DNA from 4 places in the Streptomyces ficellus genome. Region 4 is predicted to be linked to each of the others. Evidence: riboswitches for the same ligand, from Rfam matches in the RefSeq annotation. Region 4 holds a riboswitch; each other region holds the start of a gene.
What was found. Region 4 has a riboswitch for cyclic di-AMP ahead of EIZ62_RS29930 (LysM peptidoglycan-binding domain-containing protein). Riboswitches for the same ligand answer to the same signal wherever they lie in the genome.

Region 1 (7,401 bases), 3.8 Mb from region 4:
CTCACGCCACGCGCGTCGCGCCCGCCCACGGCATCTCGTCGATCGGAGCGATCCGGACGGGGGCGCCCGGCCGGGGCGCGTGGATCATCCTGCCGTCGCCGACGTAGAGCCCGACGTGGCTGACGCCCGAGTAGAAGAACACCAGGTCGCCCGGGGCCAGCGCGGACCGCGGCACCCGTCGGCCGGCGTCGATCTGGCTGTAGGTGGTGCGGGGCAGCGCCACCCCGGCGGAGCGCCACGCGGCCTGGGTGAGCCCGGAGCAGTCGTACGAACCCGGGCCGGTCGCGCCCCACACGTACGGCTTGCCGAGGGCGCCGTACGCGTACGCGACGGCCTGCGCGGCGCGCGTGCCCTGCACCGGGGCGGCGGCGCCGACGGGCGCCGGGCCGGTCGCCGCGCCGGCCCCGGCGGAACCGCCGTCGTAGGCGGCGCGCTGGGCGGCGGTGAGCCGGTCGAGGAGCTTCTCGGCGGCCCCGATCCGGTCCTGGACCGTCGCCTTGTGGCGGGCGAGTTCGGCCCGCCGCGCGGCCAGGTCGCGGAGCCGGCCCGTGGCCTCGGAGTGCAGCCTGGCGAGTTCGGCGGCCTGGCCTGCGGCGGCGCCGACCGCCGCGGCCTGGCGGTCCCCGACCCGGTCCGCGACGGCGGCGCTGCGGAGGTAGGCGTCCGGGTCGCTGGACAGCAGGAACCGGGCGGCGGGGTCGAGGCCGCCACCCCGGTACTGGGCGGTGGCCACGGAGCCGAGCGCGTCGCGGGCGGCGTTGAGACGGGCGGTCCGGCGGGCGGCCTCGTCGCGCAGGGCCTTGAGCGCCGCCTCGGCCCGCTCGGCCTCCTCCTTGACGCCGTTGTACTTCTCGGTGGCCTCCTCGGCCTCCTGGTACAGCCGGTCGGCCTGTGCCCTGACCTGGGCGGGCGTCTGGCGGGGTTCGGCGTGTCCGGAACCCTCGAAGGCGGTGGCGGTGGCCGCCCCGGCCAGTGCCAGGGTGACGGCGGCACGGCCGCTCAGCGGGTGCTGCCTGGGTTTCCGGTGCGCTGCCACGAGGGCGGTCACTTCCCTTCGCCGGGGGTGGGTCTGGGGGAGGACGCTAAACCTGGAGGTCACGGCCCGGCGGCGGCATGACCGCAATTGGCCCCAGGTGAGGGTTCACGAACGAATTCGCCGGAGCGGGCACGCTCGGAATCCCGCATTCCGTATCAGCCGCGACCGATGCGACCGTTGAGGCAACCCTGGCCGGGGGCCGGTGATATGGCCCCGGTTAGGGTGCGGCCCATGGACGCACTCATCAATGTCTTCGTCGCACTGCACGTCATCGGTATCGCCAGCCTGCTGGGCGGCTTCCTGACCCAGATGAAGGCGATGGGTGAGGGAACGGCGCGCTTCAGCCCCGCGATGCTGCACGGCGCCCTGACCATGCTGGTCACCGGCGTGGCCCTGGTCGGCCTCAACCAGGCCGACGACCAGGCCGTGAACAACGTCAAGATCGGTGTGAAGCTCGCGGTCCTAGTCGTCATCCTCGCCCTGGTCTACGTCAAGCGTGACGAGGAGAGGGTCGACAAGGCGTTCTTCGGGGCGGTCGGCGGCCTGACGGTGGCCAACATCTTCATCGCCACGCTCTGGACCTGACCGCCGGCCGGCGGGCCCGGCGGAACCGTCAGGCCCGCCGCGCCCGCCGTGCCCGCCGGGGTCGTTCGTCCGCCTCGGGTCAGGCCGGGCGCACGGCGCTGTGCACGGGCATGGAGTACACCGACTCCTCGCGGACGCTGTCACCGGGCCTGGGCGCGTGGATCATCTTCCCGTCGCCCCGGTAGATCCCGACGTGGCTGACGTCGTCGTGGAAGAACACCAGGTCCCCCGGGCGCAGGTCCTCCACGGCCACCCGCTGCCCTTCCATGACCTGCTCCCGCGTGGTGCGCGACAGGTAGACCCCCGCCGCCCGCCACGCGGCCTGGGTGAGCCCGGAGCAGTCGTACGAGCTCGGGCCCGTCGCGCCCCACACGTACGGCTTGCCGATCTGGGCCTCGGCGAAGGCGAGGACCTCGCGGGCCTTGGCCGTGGGACCACTGCCGCCGTCCAGCCCCACGCCCGCCGGCGCCGGCCCCGGCGCCTGTGCCTGCGCCTGCGCCTGCGTGAAGCCCAGGTCCGGCGCGTGCGCCTGCGTGAAGCCCGGCTCCTGGCCGGGCGCCTGGCCGAGGTTCACGCACGGCATCTCCGCCCGTACCCGCTCCCCGGCCGTCAGCCGGGCGAACAGGGCCCGCGCCTCGGCAAGCTTGCGCTGGACGGTCTGCTTGGTGGTGCGTAGGGAGGCCTGCGAGGCGGCGAGGGTGTCCGGCTCCGACGTCGCCGCCGGCCGCTGCTCCTCTCCGCCCCAGGTCCCGGCCGCGACTGCCGCCGTGGCTGCCGTCGCCGGCGGCTCGTACGGCGTGAGCGGTTCGGGTTCCCGGTCGGTGAGCCGGTCCATCAGCTGCGTCCGGTCCATCAGCTGTGTCCGGTCCACGGAGTCCTGCGGGTCGTCCGCGAGGGTCAGCGAGGCGGCCGGGCCGGGTCCGCCCGAGCGGTACGGGGCGGCCTCGGGGGCGCCGAGGGCGCGACGGGACCCGTTCGGCGCTTCCGTACGCCGCGCGGCGCCGTCGGCCGTCCGGCCGGCCTCGCGCCGCTGCGGGGCCGGGGCTTCCGTGGCCTTGGGGATCCTGGGGAACTGCAGCGTCGCCGTGCCCGCCTGCCGGTAGAGGTCGTCGACCTTTCTCTGGACCTCCTCGACCGTCGGCCTGCCGTCCGGCTTGCTGTCCGGGTCGCTCACCGGCGTGGCCGGTCCGTCCGTCCGGGGTGCGGCGGTCGCGCTCTGTGACGACAGGAGCGTGACCGAGGCCAGGGCGGCGGCCGTCGTGACCCCGACGGCGGGGGAGTGGGCATGCAGGGTCTGCAAGGTGCGCGGTGCGCGCGGCTTGCGATGCGACGCCAAGGCCGGCATCTCCTTCCGTGGACCGCCTACCGGGTTAGCTGTCAGGTTCGGGCGGAACGGAAGGTGCCCTACGGCCGTGCCCGAGGGGCTGCGGGCCGATTCACCTCGGTCGTGCGTGTGGGTCCCCGGTTCCGAACTGCCCCGAGGGCAGCACGAATTCGGCGTGGGCGATCCGACTGGCGTGGTTCGCCGAAGAGAAAACGGACCGCCTGGGCGAGCACGCTAGCCAACCTGTGGTGGTGCTGTGAAGGATGATGTTCGATATGCCCGATACGTTTCCGTGACCTTGGCGTGATGTCGCCGACTCGGTACGGAGGGTGACGAATCGGGCCGGTTCGCGGTTCGTCCACGGGTGTCAGTGGGGCCGCCTAGACTCGATAGGCGATGAGCAGCCTCTTTGACGACAGCTTCCTGGCGGACCTCCGGAACCACTCCGAGGAGCCCCCGCCGCCGCCCGAGGACTCCGAGGGCCCCGGGGACGCCCCGGCCGCGGAGGAGGTCCCGCACGACCTCTTCGGGGACCGTTTCGACGTTCCCCCGCCCCGGGACACCCACTACCGCGACGGCGCCCACCGTCCCGTCGTCGACCCCGCCGCGCTGCTGGAGGGGCTGAACGAGCAGCAGCGCGCCGCCGTCGTGCACACCGGCTCCCCGCTGCTCATCGTCGCCGGTGCCGGATCGGGCAAGACCCGGGTGCTGACCCACCGCATCGCCCACCTCCTCGGCACGCGTCACGTCCACCCCGGCCAGATACTGGCGATCACCTTCACCAACAAGGCCGCCGGCGAGATGAAGGAGCGCGTCGAGCAGCTCGTCGGCCCGCGCGCCAACGCCATGTGGGTCATGACCTTCCACAGCGCGTGCGTCCGCATCCTGCGCCGCGAGTCGAAGAAGCTCGGTTTCACCTCGTCCTTCTCGATCTACGACGCCGCCGACTCCAAGCGGCTGATGGCGCTGGTCTGCCGCGACCTGGACCTGGACCCGAAGAAGTTCCCGCCCAAGTCGTTCAGCGCCAAGATCTCCAACCTGAAGAACGAGCTGATCGACGAGGAGACCTTCGCCGACCAGGCCGCTGGGGGCACCTCCCACGCCGAAGGCGTAGGGGGAGGCTTTGAGAAGACCCTCGCCGAGGCGTACCGGATGTACCAGGCGCGGCTGCGCGAGGCCAACGCCCTGGACTTCGACGACATCATCATGACGACGGTGCACCTGCTCCAGGCGTTCCCGGACGTCGCCGAGCACTACCGCCGCCGCTTCCGGCACGTCCTGGTCGACGAGTACCAGGACACCAACCACGCCCAGTACACGCTCGTCCGCGAGCTGGTCGGCACCGGGTACGAGGACCTGGACCCGGCCGAGCTGTGCGTCGTCGGTGACGCCGACCAGTCGATCTACGCCTTCCGCGGCGCGACCATCCGCAACATCCTCCAGTTCGAGGAGGACTACCCGGACGCCACCACCATCCTGCTGGAGCAGAACTACCGCTCCACGCAGACCATCCTCTCCGCCGCCAACGCGGTCATCGAGCGCAACGAGAGCCGCCGCCCCAAGAACCTGTGGACCAACGCCGGCGAGGGCGCCCGCATCACGGGGTACGTCGCGGACACCGAGCATGACGAGGCGCAGTTCGTCGCCGACGAGATCGACCGGCTGACGGACGCGGGCGACGCCAAGGCCGGTGACGTCGCGGTCTTCTACCGGACCAACGCCCAGTCCCGTGTCTTCGAGGAGATCTTCATCCGCGTCGGCCTGCCGTACAAGGTCGTCGGCGGCGTCCGCTTCTACGAGCGCAAGGAGGTCCGGGACGTCCTCGCCTACCTGCGCGTCCTGGCCAACCCCGAGGACACCGTCCCGCTGCGCCGCATCCTCAACGTCCCCAAGCGCGGCATCGGTGAGCGCGCCGAGGCGATGGTCGACGCGCTGGCGCTGCGAGAGAAGATCACCTTCCCGCAGGCGCTGCGCCGCGTCGACGAGGCGTACGGCATGGCGGCCCGCTCGGCGAACGCGGTGAAGCGGTTCAACACCCTCATGGAGGAGCTCCGCACCGTCGTCGACTCGGGCGCCGGCCCGGCGGTGGTCCTCGAGGCCATCCTGGAGCGCACGGGATACCTGGCCGAACTCCAGGCCTCGACCGACCCGCAGGACGAGACCCGTATCGAGAACCTCCAGGAACTGGCCGCCGTCGCCCTGGAGTTCGAGCAGGACCGCGGCGAGGGCGAAGGTACCGGCACCCTGGCCGAGTTCCTGGAACAGGTCGCCCTGGTAGCCGACTCCGACCAGATCCCCGACGAGGACGAGGAGGGCTCCGGCGTCATCACGCTGATGACGCTGCACACCGCCAAGGGCCTCGAGTTCCCGGTGGTGTTCCTGACCGGCATGGAGGACGGCGTGTTCCCGCACATGCGCGCCCTCGGCCAGACCAAGGAGCTGGAGGAGGAGCGCCGCCTGGCGTACGTGGGCATCACCCGCGCCCGCGAGCGGCTCTACCTGACGCGGTCGACGATGCGCAGCGCGTGGGGGCAGCCCTCCTACAACCCGCCGTCGCGGTTCCTGGAGGAGATCCCCGGCGCGTACCTGGAGTGGAAGCGCACGGGTGCGACGGCCAAGCCGTCCGGCCCGGTGTCCGGCATCGCGTCGTCGCTGTCCTCCTCGCTGTCGTCACGCTCGCGGTCCGCCGGCCCCTCCGGCTTCGCCACGCGGCGTACGACGGACAAGCCGGTGATCTCGCTGGCGGTCGGGGACCGGGTGACGCACGACCAGTTCGGTCTGGGCACGGTGATGGCGGTGACGGGAGCGGGCGCGGACGCGCAGGCGACCATCGACTTCGGCGACGAGAAGCCGAAGCGGCTCCTGCTGCGGTACGCGCCGGTCGAGAAGCTGTAGGGGCCGGGCGGCCCCCGGGCTCAGGAGGTCGGGTCGAGGCCGTGGCCCCGCAGCCACGGCAGCGGGTCGATCGCGGCGCCGCCGCCGGGCCGTACCTCGAAGTGCAGGTGCGGTCCGGTGGAGTTGCCGGAGTTGCCCGAGTAGGCGATGACCTCGCCGGCCTTGACCTCACCGGAGCGGATCTTGGTGCTGCTGAGGTGGCAGTACCAGGTCTCGGTGCCGTCCTTGGCGGTCACGATCGCCATGTTCCCGTACGCGCTGTTCCACTGGGTGCGTACGGTGCCGTCGGTCGCGGCCATCACCGGCGTCCCGTACTGCACGGGGAAGTCGATCCCGGTGTGCAGGGACATCCAGTTGACGCCCGCCTGACCGTACTGCGCGCTGAGCTGGTGCAGGGCGACCGGGAGCGCGAACTTGGGACGCAGCGCCTCCTTGCGGGCCGCCTCCGCCTCGCGCTTCTTGCGCTCCGCCTCCTGGCGCTCCTTGAGGTCGATGCGCTCCTGGGTGCGGCTGGCGCGGTCGCCGAAGTCGCGGGCGTCGGCGCTGAGCGCGGCCAGCTGGGTGTCGAGTTCGCTGTTGGCGACGACCGGCTTGACCGTGGCCGGGTCGGCGGCGGTCACCGTCTTCTCGTCGCTCTTGGTCTCGCCGGTGCCGCCGGGGTTGAGGCCGCTGACGGACGCGGCGGCGATGCCGGCGACGCCCATCACGCAGGCCGAGGGCACGGCGACGGTCAGCAGCGCGGAACGCTTCGCGGGGGTGCGGCGGCGCCCACGGCTGCCGCCACCGCCCTGGCCGGCGCGGCGGCTGGGGCGGGGGGCGACGGGCGTGAGCGCGGTCTGGGTGAGGCTGTCGTGCAGGCCCTCGGACCCGGTCGCCTGCTCGGCCCCGTGCTCGGGCTCCGGGGTGAACTCGGCCCCGTGCTCGGCCTCGTGAGCGAACTCGGCCTCAACAGCGAACTCGGGCTCGGCGGTGAACTCGGACTGCGGGGTGAACTCGGGCTCCAGGGTGAACTCGGGTTCGGTGGCGAGCCCGGTCTCCGTCAGGTGCCTGGTCTCCGTCAGGTGCTCGGCAGGCGTCTGCGCCGGGTGCGCCTGGTCGGCCGCCGCGTAGTCGTACTGCTCGGGGACGGTGAACGTCTCGGTCGGCGCGGGGGCATGGTTCCAGGCGGTGGCGTCATAGGCGCCGGTCTCGAAGGCGGCGGTGGCGCCGGCGGCCTCGGCGGTCAGGTTCCACTGGCCGGTGGTGTCGTACGCGCCGCTCGCCTCGCTCCACGCGCCGGCGTCCCACTGCCCCGTGTGCTGGGAGTACTCGGCGTACCCGGTCGTGTCCGTCGTGGCCCACTGCTGGGTCGCGGCGGCGGCGCCCCACTGGGAGGAGTCGTACTGGCCGCTGTGGTCGGCGTAGTAGCCGCTGCCGCTGCTGTCGTAGGCGTTCGCCTGGACGTTGTCGTACGTGCCGGGAAGGGCGCCGAAGAGGGGATCGGTGGCGAAGCTGCCGGTGGAATACGCGTCGTCTCCGACGTACCCGGCGTGGGGGGGCTGGTCGTTCACCAACTTCTCTC
Region 2 (7,401 bases), 5.7 Mb from region 4:
CCTGCGCGCCGCGCAGGACCTGCTCCACCGGCACAAGGCGCTGCTCATCGCCGACGAGGTCCAGACCGGCCTCGGCCGGACCGGCGCCTTCTACGGCTACCAGCACGAGGACGGTGTGGAGCCGGACCTGGTGTGCGTCGCCAAGGCCCTGTCGGGCGGCTACGTGCCGGTCGGCGCCACGCTGGGCAAGGACTGGATCTTCAGACGCGTCTACTCGTCGCTCGACCGGACGCTCATCCACTCGGCCAGCTTCGGCTCCAACGCCCAGGCCATGGCGGCGGGGCTCGCGGTCCTGTCCGTGATGGACGACGAGGAGATCGTGGCCAACGCCCGGCGGACCGGTGAGCAGCTGAAGTCCCGGCTCGCCGCGCTGGTCGACCGCTACGAGATGCTGCACGAGGTGCGGGGCCGAGGCCTGATGATCGGCATCGAGTTCGGCCGCCCGTCCTCGCTCGGCCTGCGCGGCCGGTGGACCATGCTCCAGGCGGCCCGCAAGGGGCTCTTCGCCCAGATGGTCGTGGTCCCGCTGCTGCAACGGCACCGCATCCTCACCCAGGTCTCGGGCGACCGCCTGGAGGTCATCAAGCTGATCCCGCCGCTGATCATCGGCGAGCGGGAGGTGGACCGTTTCGTGGCGGCGTTCACCACCGTCATGGACGAGGCGCACAGCGGCGGCGGCCTGATGTGGGACTTCGGCAAGACGCTGGTCAAGCAGGCGGTCGCCAACCGCTGAGCCCCTGTCTCCTGCCCGCCGCCCTCTGCCTCCTGCCTCAGGGGCAACCGGCTTGCCTCTGAGGCAGAAGCCTGGCGCAATGGAGCCATGAACACCTCTCCCGCACCCTCGCCGGACTCCGGGTCGCCGGACCCCGGGTCGCCGTACCCCGGGTCGCCGGACGCCTCATCGCCGGCGGAGGAGAACGAAGGCGGCGGCGCGCTGCCGGACGTCGCGCCGCAGCTGCGGGCGTTGCGCAGGCGCCGGGGGCTGACCCTGGAGGCCGCCGCGCGGCGCGCCGGGCTCTCCCCGGCCCACCTGTCCCGCCTGGAGACCGGCCGCCGCCAGCCCTCGCTGCCGATGCTGCTCGGGCTGGCCCGTACCTACGGCGCGACCGTGTCCGAGCTGCTCGGCGAGGTGCCGCCCGAGCGCGACCCCATCGTCCGGGGCGGCCGGGCCGAGCCCGCCGAGGCGGACGGCTGGATCTACCACCAGGCCGGCGGCCCCGGGCGGGCGATGCAGGCGCTGCGCGTCCGCGTGCCGTATGCGGCGCCGGGCGACCTCGTGCGCGTACACCCGGGGGAGGAGTGGCTGTACGTCCTCGACGGCCGGGTGCGGCTGGCCCTCGGTGAGGCGGTGCACGTGCTCGACCCCGGGGACAGTGCCCACTTCGACTCGCTGACCCCGCACCGGATCGCCGCGGCGACCCGGGCCGGGGCCGAGCTGCTGTTCGTCCACACCCTTATGCAGAGCGCCGCGGCGGACCTGTGCCTCGGCACGGACGCCCACCGCCGCTGACCGGCGGCGGGCGTGGGGCTCAGCCCTGGTCGAGGAGCCGCTCGCGGAGCCGCTCGCGCGTCTCGGGGCTGATTTTCAGGCCCTCGGTCAGGTACCGCTCGGTCGAGCCCCAGGTCTCCTCGATCGTGGTGAAGGCCGCCGTCAGGTAGTCGATGCGGGCCTCGAAGAGCGGGCTGAGCAGCTCCATGACCTGGGGGGACATCGCGGCGGGGGAGGTGTCGCTGCGGCGCACCTTGTAGCGGCGGTGCGGGTCGTTGGACTTGAGGTAGTCCTCCTCGATCGCGTCGCGCTCGACGCCGACCGCGAGCAGGGACACCGCTATGGAGAGCCCGGCCCGGTCCTTGCCCGCCGCGCAGTGCATCAGGGCGGGGACGCTGTCCTCGGCGAGCGCGTGGAGGACCCGGCTGTGCTCGGCGGTGCGCTCCTTGATGATCATGCGGTACGAGGCCGTCATCCGGGCCGCGCCCTTGCCGTCCGCCAGGATGGAGCGCAGCTGGTCGAGGTCGCCGTCCCGGACCATGGTCCAGAATTCCGCGCCGTCGGCCGGGTCGGAGAGCGGGATGTTCACGTTCCGTACGCCCGGGAGCTCGACGTCCGGACCTTCCAGCTTCTGGTCGGCGGCGTTGCGGAAGTCGAAGATCGTGTGCAGACCGAGACCAGCGAGGAAGGCGGCGTCCGTGCCCGTGGCGTGCGCGAGGTGGCCGCTGCGGTACAGGATCCCGTGGCGCACCCGCCGGCCGTCCACCGTCGGAAGCCCGCCGACGTCACGGAAGTTGCGCACCCCGGTCAGCTCGGGCTCTGTCGACGGGACCTGCGGCAGCTCCTGCGTCACGGGGGCTCCTCCGTGTCTGCGGTCGGCGTCCGCCGCCGACGATGTTCGCGATCCGACGATACGACATCGGTGCGTCGGGCAATCAATCTCCGTGCGCGTCGCACATCCGTTGCCCTTCCCATGGTCGCGGGGGGTGGACGAGCCCGCAGCCGGGCCGTCGCGGCCCATGGACCGGAGACGGTAGATGCGCTTCTGTCCCACTTCGTAGGTCTTCGATGGTGTTCGTGAACCCGGCGCTGCGCGGACCGGGGCTGCCGCATCCAGCCGCCTACGCGGTGGGATTGGCAAGACTCGTCAGCTAATGGCTGTTCTGTCCGTATTGGGTGATTGGGTATAACGTGCCCTGGTCGCCCGGGAGATGGCCGGAGCCACGTGAGCAGCGTCATAACTGTGACCGTCCGTGGCGGGACACCCTCCACAAATTCCGTGCCCACAGCGGGAATTCATGATCCCTTGTCCACGGAGGGTGACCGGAATTCCCGGGCTTCACCACCGCCCGGAATGCGGTGGGGAAATCAGCGGCTTGTTCACGCCGACCCCACTCGCTTACGGTCTCGGCAATCCGGCCGGACCGCCGAATCCTGCCACCGGTCGGAATTCGCACCCACCCACGCGTGGCAGGAGCGGGGGACCCAGGTAGTACGCCGACCCGGATTTCCGGGACCGGCTCGGGGTGAAGTCGCGTCCATGACGCGGCCGGACAACTCCAGTCCGAACCCGACAGCTCACCTCGCAGGCGCCGGAGAGGAAATCGCCATGCCCGCGAAGGGTAAGCACCGCCGTCCCAAGTCCAGCACCATCACGCGTGGTTTCGTCGCCGCCGGTACGGGTGGCGCGGCCTTCGCGCTCCCGCTCTTCGGGGCCACCGGCGCGCACGCCGCCGAGCAGGCCGCCCCCGCCGCCGCGCCGCAGGCCGTGACCGCCGAAGCCGCCCAGGCCGCCCCGCAGAAGGCCGCGCCGCGCACCTACACGGTCGTCTCCGGCGACCACCTCTCCAAGATCGCCCACAACAAGAACGTCAAGGGCGGCTGGAAGAAGCTGTACCAGGACAACCGCCAGGTCATCGGCGAGGACCCGTCCCTGATCATCCCGGGCATGGAGCTCACCCTCGGCGCCAAGTCGAAGGCCGCCCCCGCGAAGGCCGCCCCGGCCAAGCCCAAGGCGGACGACCGCGACGAGAGCCGCGCCTCGCGCTCCGCCGCCAAGTCCGAGGCCCCGGCCCAGTCCGCCCCGAAGACCAGCGGCTCCGGCTTCACCGCCCCGGTCGACGCCGGCGTCAGCACCTCCTACCGCGCCTCCGGCTCCAGCTGGTCCTCCGGCTACCACACCGGTGTCGACTTCTCGGCCTCCTCCGGCACGACCGTCAAGGCCGTCGGCGCGGGCACCGTCGTCTCGGCCGGCTGGAGCGGCGCCTACGGCAACGAGGTCGTCATCAAGCACGCCGACGGCAACTACTCGCAGTACGCCCACCTCTCCTCGCTGTCCGTCTCCTCCGGCCAGTCGGTGAGCGGCGGCCAGCAGATCGGCCTGTCCGGTTCCACCGGCAACTCCACCGGCCCGCACCTGCACTTCGAGATCCGGACCAGCCCCAACTACGGCTCGGACATCGACCCGCTTGCGTACCTGCGCCAGCACGGCGTCTCGCTCTGACGCGAACGTTCCTCCGCCCGGCACCGCGTCCCGGTGCCGGGCGGAGTCGTATTCCGCGCTTGGGACAATCTTGACCGGTGGCAAACATCACCCCCCGTCAACCCCTCCTTACGGTCGCGTAGGTCACATCTCCCGGTGAAGGATGTGCTCCCGTGGCAGACGATTCGACATTCAGAGACCGTGACGTATTCGGGTCGTACGCGGCGATCGGTGACAGCTTCACCGAAGGCGTCGGAGACCCCGGCCCCGACGGAACGTTCGTCGGCTGGGCGGACCGTCTCGCGGTGCTGCTCGCGGACCGGCTGCCGGAGACCGAGGGATTCCGGTACGCCAATCTCGCCGTACGCGGACGCCTCCTCGACCAGATCGTGGCCGAACAGGTGCCGCGGGCCCGGCAACTCGCCCCGGACCTGGTGACCTTCTGCGCCGGCGGCAACGACATCATCCGCCCCGGCAGCGACCCCGACGAGGTCGCCGAACGCTTCGAGCGCGCCGTCGCCGACCTGACGTCCGTGGTCGGCACCGTCCTGGTCACGACCGGGTTCGACACCAGGACCGTGCCGGTGCTGCGCCGGCTCCGCGGCAAGATCGCCACGTACAACGGGCACGTGCGCGCGATCGCGGACCGGTACGGGTGCCCGGTGCTGGACCTGTGGTCCCTCAAGACCGTCCAGGACCGGCGCGCCTGGGACGACGACCGGCTGCACCTGTCTCCCGAGGGCCACACCCGGGTCGCGCTCCGGGCCGGCCAGGTCCTGGGCGTGGACGTCCCCGCCGACCCCGACCAGCCCTGGCCACCGCTGCCGCCGCGCGGCCCCCTCGAACTGCGCCGCGACGACATCAACTGGGCACGCGAGTACCTGGTCCCCTGGATCGGCCGCAGGCTGCGCGGCGAGTCGTCCGGCGACCACGTCTCCGCCAAGCGACCGGACCTGCTGCCCCTGTAACGGCGCCGGCCCTGCGGGGCGGTGCGGAGGACACCGGTCCTGACAGGTACGTGGCGCGACGTGAGGGTCACGCGGCGCGCCGGGCCGGGCCGGTGGCGCGCCCCGGGCTCCGGGCCTGCGCGGGCGTCGTCATCGGCGGGGCGCGTCCGGTGGGGCCGCGGGGCGGCCGATCTCGCGGGCGAGGGCCTCGTCGGCCCAGGCCAGCATCGCGGCGCGGGTGAAGGGCGCCGCGTAGGCGGTCATCTGGACGGCGAGGCCGTCGAGGAACGCGGTCAGCCGCCAGGCCGCGGCCGAGGGATCCTCGCACCGGAACTCGCCGGCCGCCGCCCCCTGCGCGATCACCTCGGTCAGCGCCGCCTTCCACTGCCGGTCCAGGTCCTGGGCGACCACCCGCAGCGCCGGTTCGCGCAGGGCCGCCGCCCAGCCCTCTATCCACAGCCGCCACCCCTTGGCCCGGCCCGTCGGGGCGTACCAGTGCACGGCCGCGCGCAGCCGGCGGGTGGCCGTGGTCCGGCGCCCCAGCAGCCGGCGCAGGTGCGCGAGGTCGCCCTCGGCGGCGTACGCGAAGGCGGCCGCGACGAGCTTCTCCTTGGTGGAGAAGTGGTACAGCACCAGCGCGTTGCTCACGCCCAGCGCGGAAGCCACGTCGGCGATCCGCACGGCTGCCACACCCCGTGCCTCGATCTGCTCGACGGCGGCTCGCAGCAGCTCCTCGCGCCGCTCGGCCACGCTCAACCGCACTCTGCCCACGCCGCCACCCTAGGTCGTGTCCGTCAAGTCTCGCCTGGCCCGTGACGCCCTGCACGCACTGTCGCCGCGTTGTCGTCGGTCGCCATGGCTCCGCCATGTCTCCCTCCTCCGCCTTGCGACAGCACGCACCGGACGCCACGGCCCCCGCCCTCCGGGCGGACGCCGATACTTTCCGGACACTCCCCAGGTCGTGTCCGTGGAGCACCGTCGGGCTTCGCTCGCCCCGGACCCCGCGCACGCCAGGCCACTCCCCACCGGGGCCCGGGGCAGGCGCGGGGCAGGCGGCGGGTCAGCGGTGCCGCAGCTCGCACCGGTCCTTGAAGCCCTGGCTGGTCAGGCCCAGTGCGGCATTGGTCCGGGAGCGCATGTTCTCCAGCGCCACCATCGCCGTCAGCTCCACGAACGCCGCCTCGCCGAGCTCCTTGCGCAGCCGCTCGGCCAGGTCGTCCTCGACGGCCGGAGGGGTGGCCGTCATCGCCTCGGAGTACTCCAGCACGTCACGCTCCCGCGCCGTGTACGCGTCGCTGTCCCGCCACACCGGCAGGTCACGCAGCTTGCGCGGGTCGACGCCGTGCCGGGTGCTCTCCCAGTACCCGAAGTCCATGCACCAGCTGCACCCGATCTCGGCGGCCGACGCCATCACGGCCAGCGCCTTGAGGGTCGGGTCCAGGGCGTTCCACCGGCCGACGGCCAGCTCGAACCGCAGGGTCGTGCGCAGGACGCGCCCGTTGTGCCCGGCCGCGCGGACCGGGTCGAGGCCCATTCCGTAGGTGCGCTTCGCGTACCACTCGACTGCGCGGAAGAGCAGGGTGCGGGGCGGGGTGAGCGAGATGCGGGCCATGAGGGCCTCCTGGGGTACGGGTGGACAACCTTTCACCGGTACGACGGACGGGGCGGTCACCGATGTGACATCGCACCCGCCGGGCCCGCCCCCGGGTTGTCGTACCCCCCGCCCATAATGGAAGGACGCTCACCCCCCTGGAGGTACCGTGACCGGCTCCGGCGTCCCGCCCCAGCTCCGCCACCGACTGCGCGCACTGCGGCCGGCCGCCTTCGGCGCGGACGCCACCGGAGAGCGGATGGAGCGCATCCGCCGGTCGCCGAACTTCGCGGACGGCACCTTCCAGAACCCGGTCGGGACCAGGCACAGACCGTCCGGCTCCACCCTGGAATTCGCGAAGGTCTACTTCGAGAAGGAGTCCCGGGCCCGCCGGGCGCCCACCGGTGGCGTCCCCGTGCACCCCACCACCGTCGCCGACCTGGCCCGCCCCGCGGCCACCGGACTGCGGATCACCTGGATGGGACACTCCAGCGTGCTCGCCGAGACCGACGGCCACCGGATCCTCTTCGACCCGGTGTGGGGCGCACGCTGCTCGCCCTTCTCCTTCGCAGGACCCAAGCGGCTGCATCCCGTCCCGCTGTCGCTCGCCGCGCTGGGGCCCGTCGACGCGGTGGTGATCTCCCACGACCACTACGACCACCTCGACCTCCCGTCGATACGCGCCCTCGCGGCCTCGGACACCCTCTTCGTCGTCCCGCTCGGCGTCGGCGCGCACCTGGAGCACTGGGGCGTGCCCGCCTCCCGCGTGCGGGAGCTGGACTGGAACGAGTCGACGGAGGTCGGCGACCTGCGGCTGACCGCCACCCCGGCCCGCCACTTCTGCGGCCGCGGCCTGCGCAACCAGCAGCACACCCTGTGGGCTTCCTGGGTG
Region 3 (7,401 bases), 5.0 Mb from region 4:
GTCGTCAGGTCGCGCGGGCGCCGGGGCCGCAGCCCCTCGGTGAGGCAGGCGTCGTACGTCAGCAGGCCCAGCGACTCCGAGTTGCCGAGGATCGCGACCCGCGGGCCGGCCGGGAGCGGCTGCCCGGCGAGGAGCAGGCCCGCGTCGACCAGTTCGGTGACCGTGTCCACCCGGATGACGCCCGCCTGCCGCAGCAGGGCCGAGACGGTGGTGTGGGGGATGCGCGTGACCGGCACGGCGTGGCCGGGGGGCGCGCTGCCGCTGTGCCGGCCGCCCTTGACGACGACGACCGGTTTCACCGCCGCCGTGCGCCGGGCGAGCCTGGTGAACTTGCGGGGGTTGCCGATCGATTCCAGGTAGAGCAGGACGACGTCGGTCTCGGGGTCGTCGTACCAGTGCTGGAGGATGTCGTTGCCCGATACGTCGGCGCGGTTGCCCGCGGAGATGAACGACGACAGGCCCGCCCCGCGCCGGTGCAGCCCGGACAGCAGGGCGATGCCGATGGCACCGGACTGGGTGAACAGACCGATCCGGCCCGGTGCGGGCGGGTGCGGCGCCAGGGAGGCGTTGAGCCGCACGCCGGGCGCCGTGTTGATGATGCCGAACGCGTTGGGGCCGATGATGCGCATGCCGTACGAGCGTGCCCGGCGCACCAGTTCACGCTGGCGCTCCCGGCCTCCGGCGCCCTGCTCGGCGTAACCGGCCGTCAGGACGACCAGGCCCCGCACCCCGTGCTCGCCGCAGTCGGCGACGGCCTCCAGGACCCGGTCGGCCGGTACGGCGACGACGGCGAGGTCGACGGGCTCGCCGATCTCGGCGACGGAGCGGAAGGCGGGCACCCCGTCCAGGGAGGTCGTCGTCTCCGGCAGGGCGCGGTTGACGGCGTACGTACGGCCCGTGTACCCGGCTTCGAGGAGGTTGCGCAGGACCGTACGGCCGACTCCGCCGGGGATGCGGCCCGCGCCGACGACCGCGACGGAGCCCGGGGCGAGGAGCCGCTGCACGGACCGGGCCTCGGCGCGCTGTTCGCGGGCCCGCTGGACGGCGAGGGACCGGTCGGTGGGTTCGAGGTCGAGGTGGAGGCGGACGGCGCCGTCCTCGAAGCTGCGCTTCTGGGTGTAGCCGGCGTCCGTGAACACCTTGATCATCTTGTTGTTGGCGGGGAGCACCTCGGCGGCGAACCGCCGGATGCCCCGCTCGCGCGCGACCGCCGCGATGTGTTCGAGCAGGGCGGAGGCCACCCCCCGCCCCTGGTGGGCGTCCTGCACCAGGAAGGCGACCTCCGCCTCGTCGGCGGGGGCGGTGGCGGGCAGGCCCTGGGCGTTGATCCGGTCGTAGCGGACGGTCGCGATGAACTCGCCGCCGACGGTGGCCGCGAGGCCGACCCGGTCCACGTAGTCGTGGTGGGTGAAGCGGTGCACGTCCTTGGCGGAGAGCCGGGGGTAGGGTGCGAAGAACCGGTAGTACTTCGACTCGTCCGAGACCTGCTCGTAGAAGCTGACCAGGCGTTCGGCGTCATCCGTGGTGATCGGCCTGATCCGCGCGGTGCCGCCGTCCCGCAGCACGACGTCGGCCTCCCAGTGATCGGGGTACACGTGTTCCGGCTGATCCGACGGGGTCCGCATGGGCCCCAGCGTACGGTGCGGGCGCCGGTCGCGGAGGTGCTGTGGACAACGCGGGGGACAACGCGGGGCGAGGCGCGCCGACCGGCGGTCGTGGCCCCGTGAAGGCCGGTTCGAGCACCCTGTGGGACGTGAGAGACTGGATTCGACAACTGGTCTAGACAACCGCCGAGACTCGAAGGGCAACACCATGGCTGAGCGCCGCGTCAACGTCGGCTGGGCCGAGGGCCTGCACGCCCGCCCCGCCTCCATCTTCGTCCGCGCCGCCACGGCCTCCGGCGTCCCCGTGACGATCGCCAAGGCCGACGGCAACCCGGTCAACGCCGCGTCGATGCTCGCGGTGCTGGGCCTGGGCGCGCAGGGCGGCGAGGAGATCGTGCTCGCTTCGGACGCGGAGGGCGCGGACGCCGCCCTGGACCGTCTGGCGAAGCTGGTCGCCGAGGGGCTCGAGGAGCTCCCCGAGACCGTCTGACCCCTCTCCGGCGCCGAGCGGAGTCGTCAAGCGGAGTCATCGAGCGGAGTCGTCCTCCCGGAAACGGGCGGTTCGGCTCCGCTTTCGTCCGTCCGGGGCGGCATGGGCTTTCGGCGCTTTTCGGCGGACCCGGAATTGCTCTGGGTGCTCATCGGGTGCGAATTTCTCCCTCTCCTTTACCGGAGCGCTGTTAATTCCGGGCACTCGCGGTGTTTACGCGATGTTGCGAAGTCCTCACCACGGTCCCACCACCCGCATTCCCCGGCGTGCGGCGCAGCCGGTACGCGGACAGGGACCGCTCGACGTGGCGGGCGGTGAGCGCGCGGGCGCGTTCGGCGTCGCCGCGGGCCACGGCGTCCACGATGGCGCCGCGCTCCGCCCACGCCTCGACCGGCCGGGCGGGCTCCTCGGCCACGTACATCCAGGCGATCTTGTGCCGGAGCTGGGTCAGCAGCGCCGACAGCGCCGGGCTGCCGCACGCCTGGGCGAGCGTCTCGTGGAACCAGCCGCCCAGCGACCCGAGGTCCTCTCCCGGGCCGCGCCGCGCCCGCTCCTGACCCAGCCTGACCAGGCCCCGCAGCACCTTCAGGTGGGCCTCGGTGTGCCGCTGGGCCGCGCGCGCGGCACCCAGCGGCTCCAGCAGCGTCCGCATCTCCAGCAGGTCGGCCGCCTCCTGCTCGGTGGGCTCGGCGACGCACGCGCCGGCGTGGCGGCGGGTGGTCACGAAGCCCTCGGACTCCAGGGTGCGCAGCGCTTCGCGGACCGGGACGCGCGAGACGCCGTAGCGGCGGGCCAGCTGCTCCTCGGTGAGGCGGCTGCCTCGCGCGAACACGCCGATGACGATGTCGTCGCGGATCGCCGTGCACACCGAGTGCGCCGGAATGCGCATACCAGAACCCCCACATTGTTCCGCGCGAAACGACTCTGTTGAGCAGCTGTCGAGTAACTCTATTGGTGACTCTATGGCAAAGACCCTATTCCCGTGGGGTGCGATTCCGGCGAGCACCTGGAATCGGGGGCCCTGTTGGCCGAAAAGCCCCCGCCAGGGCGTCCGGCAGACGTCCTGGCGGATGTCCGGGCACGACGACGGCCCCGGTCCGAAGAGGAACCGGGGCCGTCGCCGCGCTGGCAGAGAGGTGGGTCAGACGTTGACGCCGTGCGAGCGGAGGTACGAGATGGGGTCGATGTCCGAGCCGTAGTCGGCGCCGGTACGGGCCTCGAAGTGGAGGTGGGGGCCGGACGAGTTTCCGGTCGAGCCGGAGAGGCCTATCTGCTGCCCCGGCATCACGCTCTGGCCGACCGAGACGCTGACCGAGGCCAGGTGGCCGTACTGGGTGTACGTGCCGTCGTTCATCTTGATCACGACGTTGTTGCCGTACGCACCGCCCCAGCCCGCCTCGACGACGGTGCCCGCGCCGACGGAGACCACCTGGGAGCCCGAGGCGGCGTGGAAGTCGATGCCGGTGTGGCTGCCGGAGGACCACATGGCGCCGCCGGTCTGGTAGCCGGTGCTGACGTACGTGCCCGAGACGGGCAGCTGGAAGGCGTTGAGGCGCTTGCGCTCCGCCTCGCGGTCGGCGCGCTCCTTGGCGTCGCGGGCGGCCTTCACCCGGGCCTCGGCCTTGCGCTTCGCGTCGGCCTCGGCCTTCGCCTGGGCGGCGGCCTTGGCGGCGGCCTCCTGGGCCTCCAGCTCCTGGGCGGCGGCCTGGGCGTCGACCTGGTCGGCCAGCGTGTCCGTGATGACCGCCTGGTTGAGGCCGGTGTCCTCCAGCGATCCCGGAGCGGCGTCCGGGGCGGCGGCGAGCGCCGGGGAAGCGAGGGTTCCGATGACGCCGGTGGTGGCGAGGGCCGCGACTCCGGCGACGTGTGCGCTCTTGCGGCTCAGACGGCTCGGGGCACGGTGCTTCCCGGTGGCACGGGTGAACGCCATGAAGCGGCTGGTCCTTTCCTTCCTTCTCGCCTACCGGGTTAGCTGACGGGTTCGGAGCAGGAAGGTCTCCTACGGGCCCCTCCGCACGGGTGCGAAGGCGTCCGATTCACCCCAGGGACTTCATGGGTCCCCGGCTCCCCAGGCTCGCGCCTGACGGGGACTCGGCGATGGCTGCCCGGTGCCGCGGGTGCGGCGGGTTCCGGTCGGACAGCGCACTAGACGCTAAGCGGCCGATCTTTCAATCACCAAACAGACACGGTTTTTTGTAGCGCACGCCACAGGGCAGACACCTAGCCTCCGCAACAAAGCGGACATATGGATGGGCCCGGAAAAGACCTGCGAAGGAGCCGGCGAGGAGGCCACGGCCACCGGCGCACAGACCAGGACACCGGGCACCGGGCACCGGGGCGGGCAGCGGCTCACCCGGCGCCGGATCGTCGCTCGTGTTCGGGCGCCACGGATCGTTCACAGGGCCCGGACCGTTCGCGAGGCCCGGATCGGACCGCGGAACAGGGCGGACCCCGGCATCGGGCGATGCCGGGGTCCTGGACGGGCCGTCAGGAGACGCCGCGTCAATCAGCCGCCTACGACGGTCACTTCACCGATGCCCAGCGCCTCGACGGGCTCCTTGATCTCGGACGCGTCCCCGACGAGGACCGTGACCAGACGGTCCACCGGGAAGGCGCTGACGACCGCCGCGGTGGCCTCCACGGTGCCCGTCTCCGCGAGCCGCGCGTACAGCTGCGCCTGGAAGTCGTCCGGGAGGTGCTGCTCGACCTGGTCCGCGAGGGTGCCCGCGACGGAGGCGGCCGTCTCGTACTTGAGCGGCGCGACACCCACCAGGTTCTGCACCGCCGTCTCGCGCTCGGCGTCGGTCAGACCCTCGGCGGCGAGGGTGCGCAACACCTTCCACAGGTCGTCGAGCGCCGGGCCCGTGTTGGGCGTGTCGACCGAGCCGCTGATGGCGAGCATGGCCGCCCCGCCGTCGGGGCCGGAGAGCAGCACCTGGCCGAAGGCCCGCACGCCGTAGGTGTAGCCCTTCTCCTCGCGCAGGACCCGGTCCAGCCGGGACGTGAGGGTGCCGCCCAGGCAGTAGGTGCCGAGCACCTGGGCCGGCCACAGGCGGTCGTGCCGGTCGGGACCGATGCGGCCGATGAGCAGCTGCGTCTGTACGGCGCCGGGGCGGTCGACGATGACGACGCGACCGGTGTCGTCGGCCGTCACGGCCGGTACGGGGCGGGGCTCGGCGCTGTTGCCGGTCCAGGCCCCGAGGGTGTCGGCGAGCACCGCGTCGAGGTCCACGCCGGTGAGGTCGCCGACGACGACCGCGGTGGCGGTGGCGGGCCGGATGTGCGCCTCGTAGAAGGCGCGTACGGCGGCCGCGTCGATCCGGGCGACGGTCTCCTCGGTGCCCTGGCGGGGGCGGGACACGCGCGAGTCGGCCGGGAACAGCTCCTTGGAGAGCTGCATGGCGGCGCGGCGGGCCGGGTTGGCGATCTCGTGCGGGATCTCGTCCAGCCGGTTGCGGACGAGGCGCTCGACCTCGCTGTCGGCGAAGGCGGGGGCGCGCAGCGACTCGGCGACCAGGCCGAGGGCCTTGCCCAGGCGGGAGACCGGCACCTCCAGGGAGACCCGTACGCCGGGGTGGTCGGCGTGCGCGTCGAGGGTGGCGCCGCAGCGCTCCAGCTCGGCCGCGTACTCCTCGGCGGAGTGCTTGTCGGTGCCCTCGGACAAGGCGCGCGCCATGATCGTGGCGACGCCGTCGAGGCCCTCGGGCTCGGCCTCCAGCGGGGCGGCGAGGAAGATCTCGACGGCCACCACCTGCTGGCCGGGGCGGTGGCAGCGCAGCACCGTCATACCGTTGCCGAGGGTGCCGCGGTCGGGGGCGGGGAAGGCCCACGGCTTGGCGGTGCCCGGCGTGGGCTGCGGGTGGAAGTCCATGGACGTCAGGGACACAGCGGCGTCGCTCACTGGTCGGCCCCCTCTTCTGCCTGGTCGCTGTGGTCGGTGCTGAGCGGTTCGTAGACCAGCACGGCCCGGTTGTCGGGGCGGAGGCGGGCCTTGGCGACCGCCTGCACCTCCTCGGCGGTGACGTCGAGGACGCGCTGGACGGCGGTCAGGGCGAGCTGCGGGTCGCCGAACAGCACGGCGTACCGGCACAGTTCGTCCGCGCGGCCGGCGACCGTACCGAGCCGGTCCAGCCACTCGCGCTCCAGCTGGGCCTGGGCGCGCTCCATCTCCTCGGGGGTGGGGCCCTCGGCGGCGAACCGGGCCAGCTCCTCGTCGACGGCCGCCTCGATGTCCGGCACCTCCACACCGCCGGAGGTCTTCACGTCCAGCCAGCCGAGCGACGGCGCGCCGGCCAGGCGCAGCAGGCCGAAACCGGCCGCAACGGCCGTGCGGTCGCGGCGCACCAGGCGGTTGTGCAGCCGCGACGACTCGCCACCGCCCAGGACGGTGAGGGCGATGTCGGCCGCGTCGCACTCGCGCGTGCCGTCGTGCGGGAGCCGGTAGGCGGCCATCAGGGCGCGCGCCGGGACCTCCTCCTCGACGACCTCGCGCAGCTGCTCGCCGATGACCTCGGGCAGCGTCCCGTCCCTGGGCGGCTGCTTGCCGTCGTGGGAGGGGATGGAGCCGAAGTACTTCTCGACCCAGGCCAGGGTCTGCTCGGGGTCGATGTCCCCGACGATCGACAGGACCGCGTTGTTCGGGGCGTAGTAGGTGCGGAAGAAGTTCCGCGCGTCCTCGAGGGTGGCGGCGTCCAGGTCGGCCATGGAGCCGATCGGGGTGTGGTGGTAGGGGTGGCCCTCCGGGTAGGAGAGGGCGGTCAGCTTCTCGAAGGCCGTGCCGTAGGGCACGTTGTCGTACCGCTGGCGGCGCTCGTTCTTGACGACGTCCCGCTGGTTCTCCATGGACTCTTCGTCGAGCGCGGCGAGCAGCGAGCCCATCCGGTCGGCCTCCAGCCAGAGCGCGAGCTCCAGCTGGTGGGCGGGCATGGTCTCGAAGTAGTTGGTGCGCTCGAAGCTGGTCGTGCCGTTGAGGGAGCCGCCGGCGCCCTGCACCAGCTCGAAGTGGCCGTTGCCCTGGACCTGCTTCGAGCCCTGGAACATCAGGTGCTCGAAGAGGTGGGCGAGGCCGGTGCGGCCCTTGACCTCGTGGCGGGAGCCGACGTCGTACCAGAGGCAGACCGCGGCGACCGGGGTCAGGTGGTCCTCGGAGAGCACCACGCGCAGGCCGTTGGCCAGGCGGTGCTCGGTCGCTGTCAGGCCGCCGGAGCCGGCCTGGGCTGTGGCCGTGTGACCCATGGGCATGTACGTCCCTTCGATCGCTATGTGCAAAAGTCCAGCTGCGGGCCGCTGCGGAAGTCCTGCCACTGT
Region 4 (7,401 bases):
TTCGACGGCTGGCACTACGCCTTCGCCGCCCGCGTCCACACCTGCGCACCCGGCGAGTTCAGCGCCCGGGTGGCCCGGATCCGGGACCTCTCGGAGGACCACCCCCGGGCGCTGCACGGAGTGTTCCCCGGCTCCCCGGACGCGGTCACCGCCCTGACCGTGGAGCGGGAGACCGCCGGGCTGAGCTGGCGCACCTGGCACACCTACCCGCAGAGCCGCCGGATCGTGGCGACGCACACCCGGCTGGAGGCCCGATGAAGACCGCTCGACGCATCACCGTGACGCTCCTCGCGACGGTGGCGCTCGCCGCCTGTTCCAGCGACCCGGACGATGACGACGACGGCGGCAACGCCGTACCCAGCAGCTGGATCCGGGGCGCGTACTCCTCCAGCGGCACGGGATACGTCGACCGCACCGACCCCGTGTCCAAGGTCTCCGACGAGATCCACGACAACACCCGGGCCGTCGACCGCCTCGCGGACGGGAAGATGGCCTTCCTCCGCTACCGCGACGACATCGTCGCCATAAGCCCGCACGCCGGCGGCCGGGGCAGCCTGATCGAGATCGACGACTACCGCACCGGCTACAGCCGCTGGCGGACGCACCTCGGCTCGTGGCCCGACCCCAACAGCGCGTCCTTCCGCGGCGGCGGTCCCGGCTCCGGCAAGTGACCCGCCGGACACCACCACCGCCGCCCGCCCGGCACCCGTACCGCCCCTCCCGCTCCTCCCGCCCCTTCCGTCCGAGCTCCTCGACGACGTCCCCGAAAGGCATACCGTGGCAGAGATCTTCGAGTCGGCAGGCACCGCCCTGCTCTACGGCATGGTCGGCTTCGTCGTGATGGCGGTCGGCTTCATCGCGCTCGACCTCGTCACCCCCGGAAAGCTCGTCCACGTGGTGTGGACCGAGCGCAACCGCGGCGCCGCCGTCCTCCTCGCCGGCCAGACGGTCGCCATCGGCCTCGTCATCGAGCAGTCCATCCGGGCCAGCGAGTCCGAACAGGGCCTGGGGCAGGGCCTGTTGAGCACGCTCCTGTACGGCCTCGCGGGGGTCGTCGTGATGACGCTGATCTCCGTCGTCGTCGGCCTGCTGACGCCCGGACGACTGGGCCACGCGGTGCTCGACGACAACGGCACGAGCCCCCACCCCGCCGCCTGGGTCCAGGCGGCCATGTACCTCGGCACGGCCTTCATGGTCGGCGCCGCCGTCTCGTGACCCCCGCGTGAGCACCACCGTCCTGGACCGCACCACCCCGTCCGGCACCTCCGGGAAGCCGGCCGCCCACCCGCGCGGCACGCGGTTCCTGCTGCTGCTCGCGGTGTTCGTCTGCGCCGCCTGCGGCCTGGTCTACGAGCTGGCGCTGACGGCGCTCGGCAGTTACCTCATCGGCAACTCCGTGATGCAGACCTCCGTGGTCATCTCCGTCATGGTCTTCGCCATGGGCATCGGGTCCCTGGCCGCCAAACCGCTCCAGCGGCGCGCGGTCGGTGCCTTCGCCCTCGTCGAGATCCTGCTCGCGCTCGTCGGCGGCCTGTCGGTCCTCATCCTGTACGTGGCGTTCGCCTGGCTGCGCCTCTACATGCCCGCCATGGTGGTCGTCTCGTTCGTCGTGGGCCTCCTCGTCGGGGCCGAGATCCCGCTGCTGATGACGCTGCTCCAGCGGATCCGGCGGCAGGAGGCCGGCAGCGCCGTCGCCGACATGTTCGCCGCGGACTACGTCGGGGCGCTGGTCGGCGGGCTGTGCTTCCCGCTGCTGCTCCTGCCGGCCTTCGGCCAGCTCAAGGGCGCGCTGGTGGTGGGCGCGGTCAACGCGGTGGCCGGCGTGGTCGTCGTCCTGTGGATCTTCCGGCGCGAGACGCGCCGGGTGGTGCGCAACGGCCTGCTGGCCGGCGCGGCCGCCGTCCTCGGCCTCCTGGCCACGGTGTACGTCCTGGCCGACGACATCGAGGTCACCGCACGCCAGCAGCTCTACCGCGACCCGATCGTCCACGCCGAGACCACGCCCTATCAGGACATCGTCGTCACCCGGTCCACCGCGTTCACCGGGCAGCCGGACACCCGGCTGTTCCTCAACGGCGACCTCCAGTTCTCCTCCGTGGACGAGTACCGGTACCACGAGGCGCTGGTCCACCCCGCCCTGTCGGGCAAGCGGTCATCGGTGCTCATCCTGGGCGGCGGCGACGCGCTCGCCCTGAGGGAGGTGCTGCGGTACGACGACGTCGAGCGGGTGACCCTGGTCGACCTCGACCCGGCGATGACCCGGCTCGCCCACGACTTCGCCCCGCTGCGCGCCCTCAACGACGACGCGCTCTCCGACCCCCGGGTCACCGTCGTCCACGCCGACGCCTTCAACTGGCTGCGGGACGCCACCCGGCGCTACGACGCGGTGCTCATCGACTTCCCGGACCCCGACACCGCCGCGCTGGCCAAGCTCTACAGCGTGGAGTTCTACCACCTGCTGGGCCGTGTCCTGACGCCGGACGGCCGCGTCATGGTGCAGGGTGGTTCGCCGTTCTTCGCGCCCAAGTCGTACTGGTCCATCGCCGCGACCATCGGTGAGGCCGGCTATGCGACGACCCCGTACCAGATCGACGTGCCGAGCTTCGGCAACTGGGGCTTCGTCCTCGCCTCACCGGGCGCCGGCAGCGCTCCGCCGCCGCTGCGCCTGGCGGCTCGTACGCCGCCGCTGCGCTTCCTCGACGAGGACGTCCTCGCGGCCGCCACCGTCTTCCCGGTCGACCGGCGCCGGCAGGACGTACGGGCGAGCACCCTGATGGACCCGGCGGTGCTGGAGTACACGCGCCACGAGTGGCAGAACTACTGAGCTGCCCCCTGGCAGCCCGGGCATGGTGCGTCATGGCCGTGGGCGTCGATCACCGTGCCCCACTCACCACAGAGGTGGCAGTTGCGGGCCAGAGCGATGTTTGTTCGGTGTGCTGGGGTGGGAAGAGTCGGGTCGGCTTCGTGGGCCATGCGGGAAACTCCTCGTACAACGCGGTATGAGTGAGATTGTCATAGTCCGCATTTTTATGCAAGAGCCTGGTCGTTCGTCGGGTGCCACGCGCACGCCGCCGGGGCCGGCCGCGTGCGTGCGGACCGGCCCCGGGGTCGAGGTCGTGCGGGGTCGTGGCGACCCGGAGGGATCAGTACGGGCCGTTGACGTTGTCGATGGAGCCGTACCGGTCGGCCGCGTAGTTGCAGGCGGCCGTGATGTTGGCGACCGGGTCGTAGGCGTCGTTCGCGGTGCCCGGCACGTGGTACGCCTGGAAGGTCGGCGCGATGACCTGGAGGAGACCCTTCGACGGCGTGCCGGCCGCGGCGTTGGAGTCCCAGTTGTTGATCGCCATCGGGTTGCCGGACGACTCGCGCATGATGTTGCGGTGGATCCCCTCGTAGCTGCCGGGGATGTTGTGCTGCTTCATGATGTCGAGCGCCTCGCGGATCCAGCCGTCGAGGTTGTTCGCGTACGTGGTGGTCTTGGCGACGGCCTGGGTGGCGGTCCGCGCGGCGGAACGGTCGGCACGCTCGGGCGCCGAGGCGCGCTCGGCCGCGGCCTTGCCGCCGATCGTCAGCTTGAGGCCGGGGCGGATCAGGGACGGGTCCGCGCCGACGGCCTTGCGGTTGTCCTCGTACAGCTTCTGCCAGCCGCCGCTCACGCCGTGCTCCTGGGCGATGCCGGAGAGGGTGTCTCCCGCGACGACGGAATAGGTGGCGGGGGCCTTCGCGGGCGCGGCGGCCGGGGAGGCGGCGGTGACCGCCTGTGCCACGGCGGGCGCCGTGCTGGGCGCGGCCTCGGCGGCGGTGGCGCCGATCATGGGGAGCGCGAGTGCGGCGCCGCCCGTGCCCGCGGCGACGAAACGGCGGGCGAGCGGGTTGCTCTTCGGACGACGGTGCTTACCCTTTGCGGGCATGGCGAATTCCTCTCCGTCGCCTGCGAGGTGAGCTGTCGGGTTCGGGCTGGAGATGCCCGGCCGCGGAATCACCGCGACTTCACCCCAAGCCGTTCCGGTGTGTACCGGACCGGCGGCTTACCTGGTTCCCCCGCTCCTGCCGTGCGTCGTTGAGTGGGTGGGTGGAAATTCCGGACGGCGGCAGGATTCGGCGGTCCATCCGGATTGAGGGGACCGTAAGCGAGAGACGCGTGAGGGAACAAGGCTCGGATTTCCCGGCTCTTCCGTCACGGGTCGGGTGGCAGAGTGTCAACTTTGCTGCAAACCCACGGAAATCCGGCCCCGGAACGCCAGCACGCCCTCGTTGCGCGGTGATTCTTATCACGCCGCCCGAACCGCATACACAAGTTGCTTATGTATGGAGCGATATGGACTTTGCGGTCGCTGGCGGCAAAAGGTGCATGCATGGACTAAAAGGGACGCATGGTGCGCGAGGAGGGCGTGGGTGGCGGTCCGATCGCCGTCGAACGCCGGTTACTCGCGAGGAACGCCGGCCGTGAACTAGGGTGAGCGCCCCGATCGGCTCCCCCTCCGGATCCCAGGACAAAACGGTCCTGTTCAGGCCTGATCGAAGGACGTCCTGCCAACCAGGACGCACAAACGCAGCGCAGGGCGACGTGGTGTCGGCAACTCCGCCAGACGTCGGCTCCGTACGGGCCGACATGTCCACGTCTTGTCATCCGGGACGCACGGCGAAGGCCCCTTCTCTCATTCACCTACCTCGCGAAGGCAAGGCAGAGATGGCACGAGTCCCCCGACAGCACTCCGGGAAGCAGCCGCATCCCGTCGACGAGTTGCTTCCCCTCCCCAAACTCACCCTCTACGGTTTCCAGCACATTCTCGCGTTCTACGCCGCGGCCGTCATCGTCCCGGTACTCCTCGGGAACGCCCTGGGTCTCTCCCGCGAAGAGCTGGTCTACCTGATCAACGCGGACCTGCTCACCTGTGGCATAGCGACGATCATCCAGGCGCTCGGTGTCTGGAAGGTCGGCGCGAAACTCCCCCTGGTGCAGGGCGTCACCTTCACCGCCGTCTCACCCATGGTGGCCATCGGAATCGGCGCCGGCGGCGGAACGGCCGGCCTGCTGGTCGTGTACGGCGCGGTGATCACGGCCGGTATCGCCACTTTCCTCTTCGCGCCCTTCTTCGGGAAGCTGGTGAGGTACTTCCCGCCGGTCGTCGTCGGCACGATCCTCACCATCATCGGAATCACCCTGATCCCGGTGGGTCTCCAGAACGCCGCCGGTGGCGCCCACCTCATGGGCGACCCCTCGTACGGGTCCGGGAAGAACCTCGCGTACGCGCTGGGCACCCTGCTGCTCGTCCTGGCCGTGGTCCGCGTCGGCAAGCCGTTCCTCAGCAGCCTCGCCGTACTCATCGGGCTGGTCGCCGGCACCGCCGTGGCCTGGCTCCTCGGCGACGCGCACTTCGGGGCCGTGGCGGACGCCGACTGGTTCGGCGTCAGTACGCCCTTCCACTACGGGACACCCGAGTTCGAACTGCTCCCCGTCGTCGCGATGGTGGTCGTCATGCTGATCACCATGATCGAGACGACCGGCGACGTGTACGCCATCGGGGAGATCATCCGCAAGAAGGTCGACAGCGACACGGTCACCCGCGCCCTGCGCGCCGACGGCGTGGCGACCGTTCTCGGCGGCGTGCTGAACTCGTTCCCCTACGTGGCCTTCGCCGAGAACATCGGCCTGGTCAGGATGTCCCGGGTGATGAGCCGGTTCGTGGTGGTCGCCGCCGGTGTCTTCATGATCGTGCTCGGGCTGCTGCCGAAGGCCGGAAGCCTGGTCGCCGCCGTTCCCCACCCGGTGCTCGGCGGAGCGGCGATCGCCATGTTCGGCCTGGTGGCGGCGGTCGGTATCCAGATCCTGGGCAAGGTCGACCTCCGTGAGGAGCGCAACGCCCTCGTCCTGGCCGTCAGCCTGGGCGCGGCGTTCCTCCCCACGACGGTCACACCCTTCTTCGACCGCATGCCGGACGACCTCAGGGCCGTCCTGGACAGCGGTATCACCCTCGGCGCCCTCACGGCGATCGCGCTGAACCTGTTCTTCAACGCGTTCACGCGCCGCAAGGCGATGGAGATCGACTGGGACGACTACGAGGACGGCGGCGCCGCCGCGCCGCCGCCCACCTCCATGAGGGCCACCGCCCACTGACCGGCGAGCGGCCGGCGGCCGGCCCACGGTGGCCGGCCGCCCGGGCTCAGCGGCCCCGCGCGTCGAACGGCGGCTCCTCGCCCACGTCCCCGACGAGGTCCCAGAAGTGGTCGACCAGCCGGTGGAGGTAGGCGGAGCGCTCCGCGGCGACCTCCTTGAGGCGGGAGTCGTCGTTGCGGGCGACCAGATGGCCCATGTACCGCTTGGAGAACTCCGCGAACTCCGTGTGCATCGTGCGCAGCGCGCCGCCCACCAGGGTCTCGTTGACGACCACCAGCTCCGCCACCGGCGCCACGTGGGTCTTCCAGCGCCCGTCGACCGCCGACCGCAGGTGGCCGGCCAGCTCCTCGCCGCGGCCCATGATGCCCACCAGCTTCCGCAGCGACAGCCCCAGGGCGTCCACGAGGGCCCTGGTCTGCCGCAGGTCGCCGTCCCAGTACCGCTCCGACTCCGCCGCGCGGTACTCGGCCGGGTCCATGCCGATGCGGTACGCCAGCCGCTCCACGCTCAGCTGCCGGGCCAGCCGGTGCTCGGCCAGGGTGCGCGGCTCGACGCCCATCAGCGTGGTCGGCGGGCACCACAGCACATCGGCGAGCGCGAAGAGCTGGGGCTCCGAGGGCGGGTGGGAGCCCTGCTCCCACGCGAGGACCAGGTCGGGGTGGACCGGGATGCCGCAGGCGGCCATGGCGTGGGCGACCTCGGCGGTGCTCAGGCCCACCCGGGCCCGCGCGGCTCTGGCTTCCGCCGGGGAGAACGGAGTGCTGTACACGAAAGGAACACCTCGCTGCACCCGGCGAGCGTGGGGCGCTTGGGGGAGAGGGAAACGGTGGACCAACATCCAGGAGCGGGCAGATTAACAGATGGCCACCCGGCGCAAACGGCCGTTTTTCCTTCGATGCCAAGGTGAAACGGGTGGTGCGGGTTGTGAGGCGGGGATGCATATGCCGAATGGTGCCTGGATCGAAGGAAGTCGTCCGTTAGCCGGAAGCTCCCGGCCGGTAGTCGGACGCCGCGCCCCTCATCGGCCCCGCCGCCTCCCCGGGAAAGGGGAGCGCCGACGACGTCGTCGGGATCGGCACGCACATCGACGACCCGGCCTCCGGGCGGGCCGCCTCCGGCCTCCTGCACCGGATGATCACGCGGACGCCGGCGACGGGCGGCGGCCGACCCCGCTCGCGTCCGGCCCGTCACCTTGCCCCGCCGCCTCCTTCTCCGCGCCCGCCCGCCGGGGCCTGGCGCGCACGTGCATCCGCTCACCCTGCCGGCCGAAGAGACTGAGGACC

Region 1: linked by a shared signal. The riboswitch ahead of EIZ62_RS12430 (C40 family peptidase) and the one ahead of EIZ62_RS29930 (LysM peptidoglycan-binding domain-containing protein) in region 4 are both predicted to bind cyclic di-AMP.
Region 2: linked by a shared signal. The riboswitch ahead of EIZ62_RS04260 (M23 family metallopeptidase) and the one ahead of EIZ62_RS29930 (LysM peptidoglycan-binding domain-containing protein) in region 4 are both predicted to bind cyclic di-AMP.
Region 3: linked by a shared signal. The riboswitch ahead of EIZ62_RS07300 (M23 family metallopeptidase) and the one ahead of EIZ62_RS29930 (LysM peptidoglycan-binding domain-containing protein) in region 4 are both predicted to bind cyclic di-AMP.

What each region holds. Positions count from the first base shown of each region.
Region 1 is NZ_CP034279.1:2,877,883-2,885,283, reverse strand. Features, by position in the region: gene EIZ62_RS12440 (C40 family peptidase) at 2-1,036, opposite strand; gene EIZ62_RS12435 (hypothetical protein) at 1,268-1,621, shown strand; gene EIZ62_RS12430 (C40 family peptidase) at 1,701-2,966, opposite strand; cyclic di-AMP (ydaO/yuaA leader) riboswitch at 2,965-3,131, opposite strand; gene pcrA (DNA helicase PcrA) at 3,342-5,840, shown strand; gene EIZ62_RS12420 (M23 family metallopeptidase) at 5,861-7,390, opposite strand.
Region 2 is NZ_CP034279.1:976,728-984,128, reverse strand. Features, by position in the region: gene EIZ62_RS04275 (aspartate aminotransferase family protein) at 1-733, shown strand, start outside; gene EIZ62_RS04270 (XRE family transcriptional regulator) at 821-1,510, shown strand; gene EIZ62_RS04265 (tyrosine-protein phosphatase) at 1,530-2,342, opposite strand; cyclic di-AMP (ydaO/yuaA leader) riboswitch at 2,938-3,096, shown strand; gene EIZ62_RS04260 (M23 family metallopeptidase) at 3,099-3,992, shown strand; gene EIZ62_RS04255 (SGNH/GDSL hydrolase family protein) at 4,145-4,939, shown strand; gene EIZ62_RS04250 (TetR/AcrR family transcriptional regulator) at 5,069-5,689, opposite strand; gene EIZ62_RS04245 (carboxymuconolactone decarboxylase family protein) at 5,979-6,530, opposite strand; gene EIZ62_RS04240 (MBL fold metallo-hydrolase) at 6,679-7,401, shown strand, end outside.
Region 3 is NZ_CP034279.1:1,679,502-1,686,902, forward strand. Features, by position in the region: gene EIZ62_RS07285 (bifunctional acetate--CoA ligase family protein/GNAT family N-acetyltransferase) at 1-1,625, opposite strand, end outside; gene EIZ62_RS07290 (HPr family phosphocarrier protein) at 1,813-2,094, shown strand; gene EIZ62_RS07295 (GntR family transcriptional regulator) at 2,285-2,983, opposite strand; gene EIZ62_RS07300 (M23 family metallopeptidase) at 3,236-4,024, opposite strand; cyclic di-AMP (ydaO/yuaA leader) riboswitch at 4,038-4,201, opposite strand; gene EIZ62_RS07305 (M16 family metallopeptidase) at 4,601-5,995, opposite strand; gene EIZ62_RS07310 (M16 family metallopeptidase) at 5,992-7,335, opposite strand.
Region 4 is NZ_CP034279.1:6,648,025-6,655,425, forward strand. Features, by position in the region: gene EIZ62_RS29910 (DUF2617 family protein) at 1-258, shown strand, start outside; gene EIZ62_RS29915 (DUF4247 domain-containing protein) at 255-671, shown strand; gene EIZ62_RS29920 (DUF350 domain-containing protein) at 778-1,215, shown strand; gene EIZ62_RS29925 (polyamine aminopropyltransferase) at 1,223-2,824, shown strand; gene EIZ62_RS29930 (LysM peptidoglycan-binding domain-containing protein) at 3,144-3,911, opposite strand; cyclic di-AMP (ydaO/yuaA leader) riboswitch at 3,914-4,081, opposite strand; gene EIZ62_RS29935 (nucleobase:cation symporter-2 family protein) at 4,691-6,118, shown strand; gene EIZ62_RS29940 (helix-turn-helix domain-containing protein) at 6,165-6,887, opposite strand; gene EIZ62_RS29945 (helix-turn-helix domain-containing protein) at 7,254-7,401, opposite strand, start outside.